Regions from separate parts of the Halobacillus sp. B23F22_1 genome, predicted to be linked through region 2. Evidence: riboswitches for the same ligand, from Rfam matches in the RefSeq annotation. Region 2 holds a riboswitch; each other region holds the start of a gene.
The links. A riboswitch is a leader RNA that binds a small molecule or an ion and turns the genes downstream of it on or off. The one in region 2 is predicted to bind thiamine pyrophosphate.
Positions count from the first base shown of each region.

Region 1: it holds a riboswitch for thiamine pyrophosphate, as region 2 does, so the genes downstream of both, thiC (phosphomethylpyrimidine synthase ThiC) here and thiW (energy coupling factor transporter S component ThiW) in region 2, are expected to answer to the same signal.
Region 3: it holds a riboswitch for thiamine pyrophosphate, as region 2 does, so the genes downstream of both, ACGTNH_RS15365 (YkoF family thiamine/hydroxymethylpyrimidine-binding protein) here and thiW (energy coupling factor transporter S component ThiW) in region 2, are expected to answer to the same signal.

Region 1 is NZ_JBIEKE010000001.1:152,054-155,333, reverse strand. Features, by position in the region: gene ACGTNH_RS00805 (hypothetical protein) at 1-28, shown strand, start outside; gene thiC (phosphomethylpyrimidine synthase ThiC) at 100-1,845, opposite strand; TPP riboswitch at 2,024-2,138, opposite strand; gene ACGTNH_RS00795 (GNAT family N-acetyltransferase) at 2,238-2,681, opposite strand; gene ACGTNH_RS00790 (cell wall hydrolase) at 2,889-3,280, opposite strand, start outside.
Region 2 is NZ_JBIEKE010000001.1:370,080-373,359, forward strand. Features, by position in the region: gene ACGTNH_RS01860 (PucR family transcriptional regulator) at 1-677, shown strand, start outside; gene ACGTNH_RS01865 (DUF3221 domain-containing protein) at 920-1,453, opposite strand; TPP riboswitch at 1,568-1,676, shown strand; gene thiW (energy coupling factor transporter S component ThiW) at 1,767-2,261, shown strand; gene tenA (thiaminase II) at 2,293-2,982, shown strand; gene thiD (bifunctional hydroxymethylpyrimidine kinase/phosphomethylpyrimidine kinase) at 2,979-3,280, shown strand, end outside.
Region 3 is NZ_JBIEKE010000003.1:60,618-63,897, reverse strand. Features, by position in the region: gene ACGTNH_RS15375 (ABC transporter ATP-binding protein) at 1-167, opposite strand, end outside; gene ACGTNH_RS15370 (ECF transporter S component) at 164-742, opposite strand; gene ACGTNH_RS15365 (YkoF family thiamine/hydroxymethylpyrimidine-binding protein) at 739-1,341, opposite strand; TPP riboswitch at 1,436-1,539, opposite strand; gene ACGTNH_RS15360 (solute:sodium symporter family transporter) at 1,875-3,280, shown strand, end outside.

The DNA of each region.
Region 1 (3,280 bases), 220 kb from region 2:
TAATCACGGGCAGTTTCACACCCTCTAAAAACCTTGATGCTCAAGGTTGGATGAAAAATGCTGATCGGCTCTCCAGCCGATCAGCCCCTATAAATCTATTTATTGATAAATATTCCCTCCAGATTTCTTAAATTCCTCCGCTTTCTTTTTCATCCCCTTTTCGATATCCTCCATCGTAAACAGTTCATTTTCTTTAGAGTAATTCCGGATATCCTGAGAGATTCTCATACTGCAAAATTTCGGTCCGCACATGGAACAAAAGTGTGCCGTTTTTGCCCCTTCGGCAGGGAGGGTTTCATCGTGATACTCAATCGCTCGTTCCGGATCTAAAGATAAATTAAACTGATCTCTCCAGCGGAATTCGAATCGTGCTTTGGACAGGGCATCATCGCGCTTCTGTGCGCCTGGATGTCCTTTGGCCAAATCGGCTGCGTGGGCTGCAATTTTATACGTAATGACTCCTTCACGCACATCATCTCTATTTGGTAAGCCTAAATGTTCTTTTGGCGTCACATAACAAAGCATAGCTGTGCCGTACCAGCCAATCATGGCGGCTCCAATCGCAGAGGTAATGTGGTCGTAGCCAGGCGCTACATCGGTTGTTAATGGCCCAAGCGTGTAAAAGGGGGCTTCTTCACACACTTCCAGCTGCTTGTCCATATTCTCTTTAATCAGGTGCATCGGGACATGACCCGGTCCTTCGACCATAACCTGCACATCGTGCTCCCACGCTATTTTGGTCAGCTCACCGAGCGTGTCTAATTCTGCAAACTGGGCTTCGTCGTTGGCATCAGCTATGCAGCCGGGCCGTAACCCGTCGCCTAAGGAGAAGCAGATATCATAGGCTTTCATAATTTCACAGATCTCTTCAAAGTGGGTGTATAAAAAGCTCTCCTCGTGGTGATAGAGGCACCACTGGGCCATGATCGACCCGCCGCGGGATACAATCCCTGTTAAACGGTCGGCCGTCAACGGCACATACCGCAAAAGAACGCCGGCATGAATCGTAAAGTAATCAACACCCTGCTCGGCTTGTTCAATCAACGTATCACGATACACTTCCCACGTCAGATCTTCTGCTACTCCGTTTACTTTCTCCAGTGCCTGATAGATCGGGACGGTGCCGACCGGGACGGATGAATTTCGAATAATCCACTCCCGGGTTGTGTGGATGTCTTTTCCCGTTGATAAATCCATAATGTTATCCGCGCCCCAGCGTGTCGCCCAGGTCATTTTTTCTACTTCCTGTTCGATGGAAGATGATACCGCAGAATTTCCAATATTGGCGTTAATTTTAACGTGAAAATTCCGCCCGATAATCATCGGCTCTGTCTCCGGGTGATTAATATTGGATGGGATTATTGCACGCCCCTGCGCGACTTCATCCCGGACAAATTCCGGCTCCATATTTTCTCTTATCGCGATAAATTCCATTTCAGGCGTAATGATCCCCTGCTTCGCATAATGAAGCTGGGTGACATTTTTCCCTTTCCTGGCTCGAATGGGTTTACGGTTTAATTCAGGAAACACCTTGTCATTAGCCCGCGGATCATCCATGCTTTTGTATCCATTATCCTCAGGCTTGATTTCCCTTTTTTCATATTCTTCAACATCTCCCCGCTCGTTGATCCATTCGCTTCGCAGAGGAGACAGACCTTTCGTAACATCAATGGTACATTCCGGGTCTGTATAAGGTCCGCTGGTGTCATATACACGAAGCGGAGGGTTTTCTTCATTACCGAATGTACCTGTCGTAGGACTCAGGTTAATTTCCCGCATGGGAACTTGAATGTCGGGCCTTGAACCCTGCACGTAAACCTTGTGACTTCCAGTAAAGCTGGACATAATCGAAATATTCTCTTTTCAATGAAGATGGTGACAACATCAATCTCTCCTTTTTGATTTAATAAAGGACAAGACTGGTACGCCAAGACACATAGCTAAAGCAAAGCAAATAAAAAAGCCGGGTTCCATTCATTACAAATGGACCCGGCAACTATGTATACAGAAGTTGTATTACTCGTTTGGTACGACCGAACTTCCCTACGCTGGCATGATCCAGATCAGGTCCAAAGAGTCAAGAAACTTCACAGCGTTCCCCTCTCAGCCCAGCTCATTGGGCTCCCCTAGTTACTTTCTATTCAATTTGACTTCAGTATACATGAACGTTCACGAACAGCCAACACCTTTTCGAATCTGCTTCTAAATTAGTAAATATTTCTCATCTCTTCACTCTTTTATTCTATCAATAACTCATAATGATAAAACTGAGCATCCCGTACATATCCATTTTTCTCATAAAGCCTTTGCGCAGAAAAATTATCCGGGGCTGTGCTCAAACTGATGCTGCAAGCCCCCGTCTCCTCTGCATATTCTTTCGCTTGACGTAAAAGCAGCTCCCCTACGCCTTGATTTCTCGCCCCTGCATCGACATATAAATCGTTTAATATCCATGCTTTCTTCATAGAAATAGAAGAAAAAGTGGGATACAGTTGGGTAAACCCAGCGTATTTAAGGTTGTCTCTGACAACAAATATTACAGAATCCTTGTTTTCCAGCCGATTCTTTATGTATGACGCGGCACCTTTTACATCTGTGTCTTGTTCATAGAATTCCCGGTATAAATTAAATAAGTCAGCTACGCCTTCTAAATCGTCGATTGAAGCTTGATAGATTTCCATTGGCAGTCTCTCCTTTTTAAATAAGATAAGAGATCCGCGGCAAAATAACAACAAAGTTGATTTCAAAAATTAAATGAACTAACGCCAACCAGCCCTTCCTTTTCTCCCGATAAAAAGAGACCAGCCCGGACAGGCTGGCCTCTGCATCCAGGGCAGGAACCGCCCCGCTGCCATACGTTTTTTATCCTTACTGGCAATGCCTTTCTTTTACCTATAAACACTGGCGCAAGTGCCGGCTTCAGGTTCATAGTAACAATGCTCTTTAAACTGACCGGCAAACGGCTGGCCGTACCATGTTGGAGGACAGGGTCCAGATGGATTGAAATACCAAAGAGCGTATTTCGCTGGGTGCTGCCGCCAAAATTCTAAATTTTTTCTCGCCAGCCTTTTCTCTACAGACCTCGCTCTATTGTAAAATAAGTTCCCCTTCTGCACAGCTTCGAAAGAATAATTTCCTCCTTGCACTTGAAAAATAACCTGCCGAATGTTTCTAACGTCTTGAAAGTCCAAACAATCGGCCAGGGCGCGGTTTACAATCACGTTTCCGACATACAGCATGCCTTGCTGGCCTTCCCCTTCGGCTTCTGCCCGCATCATCC
Region 2 (3,280 bases):
GAACGCCGGACCAAGCCGTTATGTCTTCCTCTATGCATAGTCGAAATTACTACATTCAAAAAGAAGTTGCACATGCTGGAGATGTCTTAAAAAGGCGGACGATGGCAACTTTTGAAGGTGGAGAAGTTATTGTTTTTCTTGAGGCAGACAGTCGGCCATATATGGAGACCGCCAACCAGTTTCTTGATTTAGTCGAACGACGCTTAAATGAATTATTAGCCGGGATAAATATTTCCTGGGGAATATCCATGCATAAAGACGGAATTTATAACTTTCATAAAAGCTATAATGAAGCAGTCACAGCCTTTAACATCGGGCGGCAGCAGCATGAAATAGGGGAGCGGACCTTTTTTAGTGACACCCGGATGAATCGGCTGTTAATGGCGCTTTCTCATGAGAAAGAAATAGAGCAGATTGTTAAAAGCACGCTGCATAAACTGATTGAATACGATCAAAAACGACAAACAGACTTAATTCATACGTTTATTGTCTATAACAAGTACAATAGTAATGTCAGTCAAACAGCCCGGGCTTTAAATTTACACCGCCAATCCTTACTCCATAGATTGCGTAATATTGAGCAACTGACAGGCCTGTCTTTATTAAATGCTGACGATATGTTTTTGCTTGAATTAAGTGTGAGGCTCTGGATGTTAAAGAAAGTAGACGAAGATTAAATTATCACAACTACAGAAAACGGCCATGATAACCTTTACTATAAGAAATTTCAGGGTCACAAATTCATCGAGGTCCGGGAATTGTGAAACTTCTGCGGAAAGAAAATAACAAGAGCGGACCTCCTTATTTTATCCATGATAAAGGATACTTGTAATGGAGACTTTTTGAAGAAAAGAACCGTGGGATTTCATTTTTAAACCAGTGTACGACTTTTCAAACGCCTGAAGAGAAGATCACTTCACTATGGTTGTTCTTCAAAATTCTCATCTGAAACAATGACTTTCTCACTTCCGCTTTCAGTAACGGTAGACCGCATTTTCACTACCCACTCATCTGATTCTTTTTCATAGGTTAATGACTCAACAGCTAGAGCGTTTCCACGGTCAACTTCGGTTAATGCTGTGGCTAAAGCCTGGGATTCATTCATATCAGCCCCTTCAGGCTGATCAGCATCTACTACTGTTACTTTACCAGCTTCCCCTTGCATGGGAGTGGATTCTGCTACAGCCCCATCAATGGTTACCTCCACCTTTTTACCTAGCCACATGTCTTTTTCTACTCCTGAAACCCATATCGGTTCTCCGCCATTAGGTTCAATGGTATCAACGACTAAAATACTTGTTTCATTTTGGTCCATTACATAGCCTGAATACGCAGAGGTTTCTTCTTGTGTTTCGTCCGTTGAATCACTGTCAGCTTCCTCTTTTTCTTCTACGTCTGTCGTGCCGCATCCTGCCATAACGATTAAAATAAGTAACCACCATTTTTTTATCATTGGTTTCTTCTCCCTTGCACATATGAAAGTTGTAGTTACTTCAAATAGTACACCCTTCTTCATGACAAAAACAAGATGCTTTGTTATGATGAATGGAACCAAGTAAATATTTACATTCACTACTAGGGGGGCCCAAATGGGCTGAGAGGAGAGTATAAAGCTTTCCGACTCTTATATACCTGATCTGGTTAGCACCAGCGGAGGGAAGTAGTCAGACGTTTTGTCTATTACTCTACCTATAAAAGTCAGGTCCTCTAAAAGGGGCCTGACTTTTTTTGTGGGCAGCTCTGTAACTCAGGAAGGGGGGAAGTATATGAACCGAACTCGAATGCTCACGACCATGGCCGTATTTGTTGCCATTGGGACAATAGGAGCTCAATTATTATGGTTTCCTGCAGGGGCAGCCAAAGCTTATCCAGTTCAGCATGCAGTCAATGTGATGGCGGCTATTACTCTGGGACCCATTCCCGCAGTCGCCATAGCATTTACAATTGGTCTGCTTCGAAACCTGCTAGGGCTAGGAACGCTGCTCGCATTTCCAGGGGGCATGATCGGAGCTTTATTTGCCGGTTACTTATACAAGTGGACGAGAAAACCATTGGCTGCAGTCTCTGGGGAATTGGCAGGATCCGGTATGATTGGAGCATTATTCGCTGTTCCATTCGCAAACATCTTAATGGGAAGTTCAGCTGGAGCATTGGCATTTTTACCTTCATTTTTTGTAAGCAGTATTAGCGGATCATTGCTTGGGTGGTTCGTTGTAACGCGATTGAAACAGACTAAACCAATTACTCAATTAGACTATTAACTGAACAACAATTTAAAAGGAGGACGAACGTATGAGTTTCACGGATACTTTAAGACGGGAAAACACAGATATATTCGAAGCTATTTTTAATCATCCATTTGTTGATGGGATTGGAAAAGGGGAAGTACCTCACGAATCAATTGCTCACTACATTAAAGCAGATTATGAATATTTAAATGCATTTATGCACATTTACGGAATTGGAATTTCAAAGTCAACCAACCGCAAAGATATTGAATACTTTAATGAACAAATAGGCTTCATTTTAAACAGTGAAACTCACCCTCATCAGAACTTTTGCGACGTTATTGGTGTTGGTTACGATGAACTGCACGGCTATCCATTACCGCCTACAGCTGATCATTATGTAAAACACATGATGTACCACGCCCAGCTGGGAGGTTTAGGTGAAATATTAGCTGCAATGCTTCCCTGTCCGTGGACGTATCTTGAAATAGGACAACATTTAATGAAAAAATATCAGCCCACAACAGATGATACGTTCTTCCCATGGATCAAGTTTTATGCAGATGAGGAATTTGAAACACTCTCAGAGGCTATGCGGAAACGACTGAATGAGTTGGCCGATTTTGCCTCAGAAACTGAGCGTCAACGCATGAAAGATGCATTTCGAAAAAGCTGCCAGCTCGAATTGAAATTTTGGGAAATGGCGTACACTTGTGAAGAATGGCCGCAAGGAGAAGGAGTGAATTCGAGATGAATAAAGTCAATACTGCGTTAACAATTGCTGGTACAGACCCGAGCGGAGGCGCAGGGATCCAGGCCGACTTAAAGACATTTCAAGAGTTGAAAAGTTATGGAATGAGTGTGATTACTTCTGTCGTTTCTCAAAATACGACGGGAGTAAAGGATGTTCATCATCTGCCCGTGGAGTTCCTTAAAAGTCAATTAGAAGCTGTCTCCTCAGATATACCTATTCACGCGATGAAAACAGGAATGATCTCGAATATGGATATGATGAAAGTGATCGCTGAGTGGATGCCGAATGTTCCAGCCCC
Region 3 (3,280 bases), on a different contig from region 2:
AGTCCATTTAAACACTGTATAAGAGAGCTTTTCCCAGAGCCGCTTGGACCTAAAACCAGCATACTGTCTCCTTCCTTCACGTTGAAATGAAGGTTTTTAATAACTGGAGTTTCCTCTTCTTCATAATAGAGAGAAAGGTTGTCTATTTGAATTATTTCTTTCCTCATGCGGCTTTCTTCCTTCGTTGTTCTTTACCTAGAGCAAAACTTGAGAGAACCCCGGTTTTTGCTAACGCATCACTTAATGCTTTTCCTAGCAGTCCTGAAATAATGGCTCCGCTAATCATCCGGGTCACGAGCATTGCTAACACATAGGCAGAACTGAGAGCAGCATAACCAGACGTGAAATATCCCCAAACAAAGCTGAAGACAGCTGCCATAACACCTGCGAGCATTAATGTTTGCACGTTGTAGTATTTATATCGCGTCATTGCAAATGCCGATTCCGCACCTAAGCCTTGAACTATACCGGTTATGATAAGCATAGGTCCTAATGCATTCCCAAGCAGAACTTCGATAGTGGCTGCAATCGTTTCTGATAAAAATGCGGCACCAGGCTTACGGATAATATAGGCAGCAATGATGGAAACGATAAACCAAATGCCGAAAATGAAATCATACCCAATTGGACCGAAAAAACCTACGAGTACTTTTCCTACAGGTAAAAAAGCTAAATAAACGACAGCGAACACAACTGATAAGGCTGACATTACAACAATTTCTTTTAGTCTCCAGTTCTTCATGCATCATTCTCCTTTGTTGAAGGACTGTTGGCTGAAACCGTTACTGTCATGACCGTATGGGAAGAGCCGTTTTGTTCCGTTTCACGAAAAACGTTTTCCAGTCCAGTGAAAATTAGATTCGTATCCCCGTCCAGTCTGGTGGAGTAATGAGCAGGTGAAACATTTACTCCGTTTTCCTTCATGTGTTCAATCTGCTGATAAATCGTATCCATATAGTTACCACCGCCCATTGGATAGAGTGAGAACTTAGCTGCAATAGGCTGTTGAATCGTGTGAACGAAGTGTTCATTTGCACGTTCGCTGGTTTCCGCCATATACACATCCCCAGCGGAATCTCCCGGGCAGCCAATCGAATACGTTCCTTGAAAAGCCACGTGAACCCCGCTTTTCGCAATTGTAAGCAAAATCGCTTTTGTCACATCAAATACTTGTTCCATTCTTCCGCGAATCGTTGTTGTTACATTATCGGTGTGAAGCCAAACCTTCGATGTATCCACCTCTTTTAAGCTATCAAGAATATGTTTAATAAAGTGATCAGACATGGGGTGGACCGAAAAGGAGCACCCTGCAACACGTGAATTTTCACATTTTTCGTTCATTCTTTTCCCTCCTTCGATTTTGAAGCACAAAAAAACTGCATCCCATGGGAATGCAGTCTACAATCGAATAAGGCTTTACTTATAATAATACCTACGAAAGTCGACTGCACTTCCCCACGCTAGTATTATCTAGTTCGGGTAATAAGGGTCGGAGCCTTCTCCTCTCAGCCGTGTGACACAGCTCCCCTAGTGCTTGACGAAATGTTATGCAGTTTAAGTGATTCAGTTTTTATGGTAGCCGAAGAAACGATATTTGTAAACTGTTAAAGTGATAGATCCTCTGTAGAGCAAAAAAGTGAATTCTCTAATCTATCAAAATACTATAAAGCATTGAAGAGTTACTATCCAGCTTGTAAATGGGAGCAAAGAAACGATTTTTAATTCATTAATAAAGCAAAAAAGTGCATTTTTCAATTATATTTTTACCATTGAATCGCTTACATATTAAAAGATAGAATGTACAACAAGTATTAAAACGCATACATAGGTTAGCGACAACTTTGATACTGCATACATAAAAGGAGAGAGAATAGATGAATGCACTGACTATTTTATCGTTTTTGTTTTTTACAGGAATGGTTGCCCTCATTTCATATCTACTTACTCGTAAAGAAAACCTGGCTTCACAAGACGGGTATTTTCTAGGAGGAAGAAACCTCGGAGCCTGGGTAATTGCAGGTTCTCTCATGTTGACAAACTTATCGACCGAGCAGCTTATCGGATTAAACCAGCAGGGCTTTACAGATACGCTGGCGGTTATGGGGTGGGAAGTAGGATCTGCCATTGCCTTAGTAATCGTGGCTTTTTTCTTGCTTCCTCGATATTTAAAAGGCGGTATAACCACGATTCCTGACTTTCTAGAAGATCGATATGATTTTGGAACTAAACAGATTGTGACAGTCTTATTCTTGTTTGGTTACGTATTTAATTTACTGCCGCCGATTCTCTACTCTGGTGCAGTAGCTATCAATGGAATGTTTGATATCCCTGAAGTGTTAGGCGTCAGTCGAACAGCTGGTTTATGGATAACCGTATTTGCAATTGGAATTGTAGGTTCCATTTATGCTGTTTTTGGCGGACTTAAAGCCGTAGCTGTTTCGGACTCTATTAATGGGGTTGGTTTGTTATTAGGCGGGCTGCTCATTCCTGTTCTTGGTCTTTATGCATTAGGTGATGGATCGATTGGAAGCGGGTTCAACACAATCATGGAAAACTCTCCTGAGAAGTTAAATTCAATAGGAGGTGCAGATAGTCCGGTACCTTTTAGTACGATGGTCACAGGAATGTTACTAGTTAATCTATTTTATTGGGGAACAGCTCAGCATATTATGCAAAGAGCGATCGCAGCTAAAAATTTAAAAGAAGGTCAAAAAGGGGTATTAATTGCCGCATTTCTTAAGCTGTTTGGTCCTGTGTTTTTAATTCTTCCAGGGATTATTGCTTACAATATGTTTGGCCCCGACATTGAATCTGCGGATGCTTACCCGATGCTTGTAGGGGAGGTTTTGCCGACTCCTCTCGTTGGATTCTTTGCTGCTGTATTGTTTGGTGCTATTTTGTCCTCATTCAATTCAGCTCTAAACTCTTCTGTTACTTTAATATCTTTAAATATTTATAAACCTTACTTTAAACCAAGTGCGCCAGATCGAGAGATTGTAAGAAAAGGAAAATATGTAGGGATCATATTAGCCCTTTTTGCTATGTGTCTTGCTCCACTAATTGATAAAGTCCCGCAAGGTTTTTTCCAGTACTTGCAGATTGTAAACGGGTTCTATAATGTACCTATTTTCACAGTACTCATTGTTGGCTATTTAACGAAGCGAGTCCCTGCGATTGCAGCAAAAATTTCTTTATTTCTATTTATTACTGTGTATGCCATCACTCAGCTCTTTTGGGATACAGGGATTCATTTCTTGCACATTTTAGGAGTTTTGTTCGT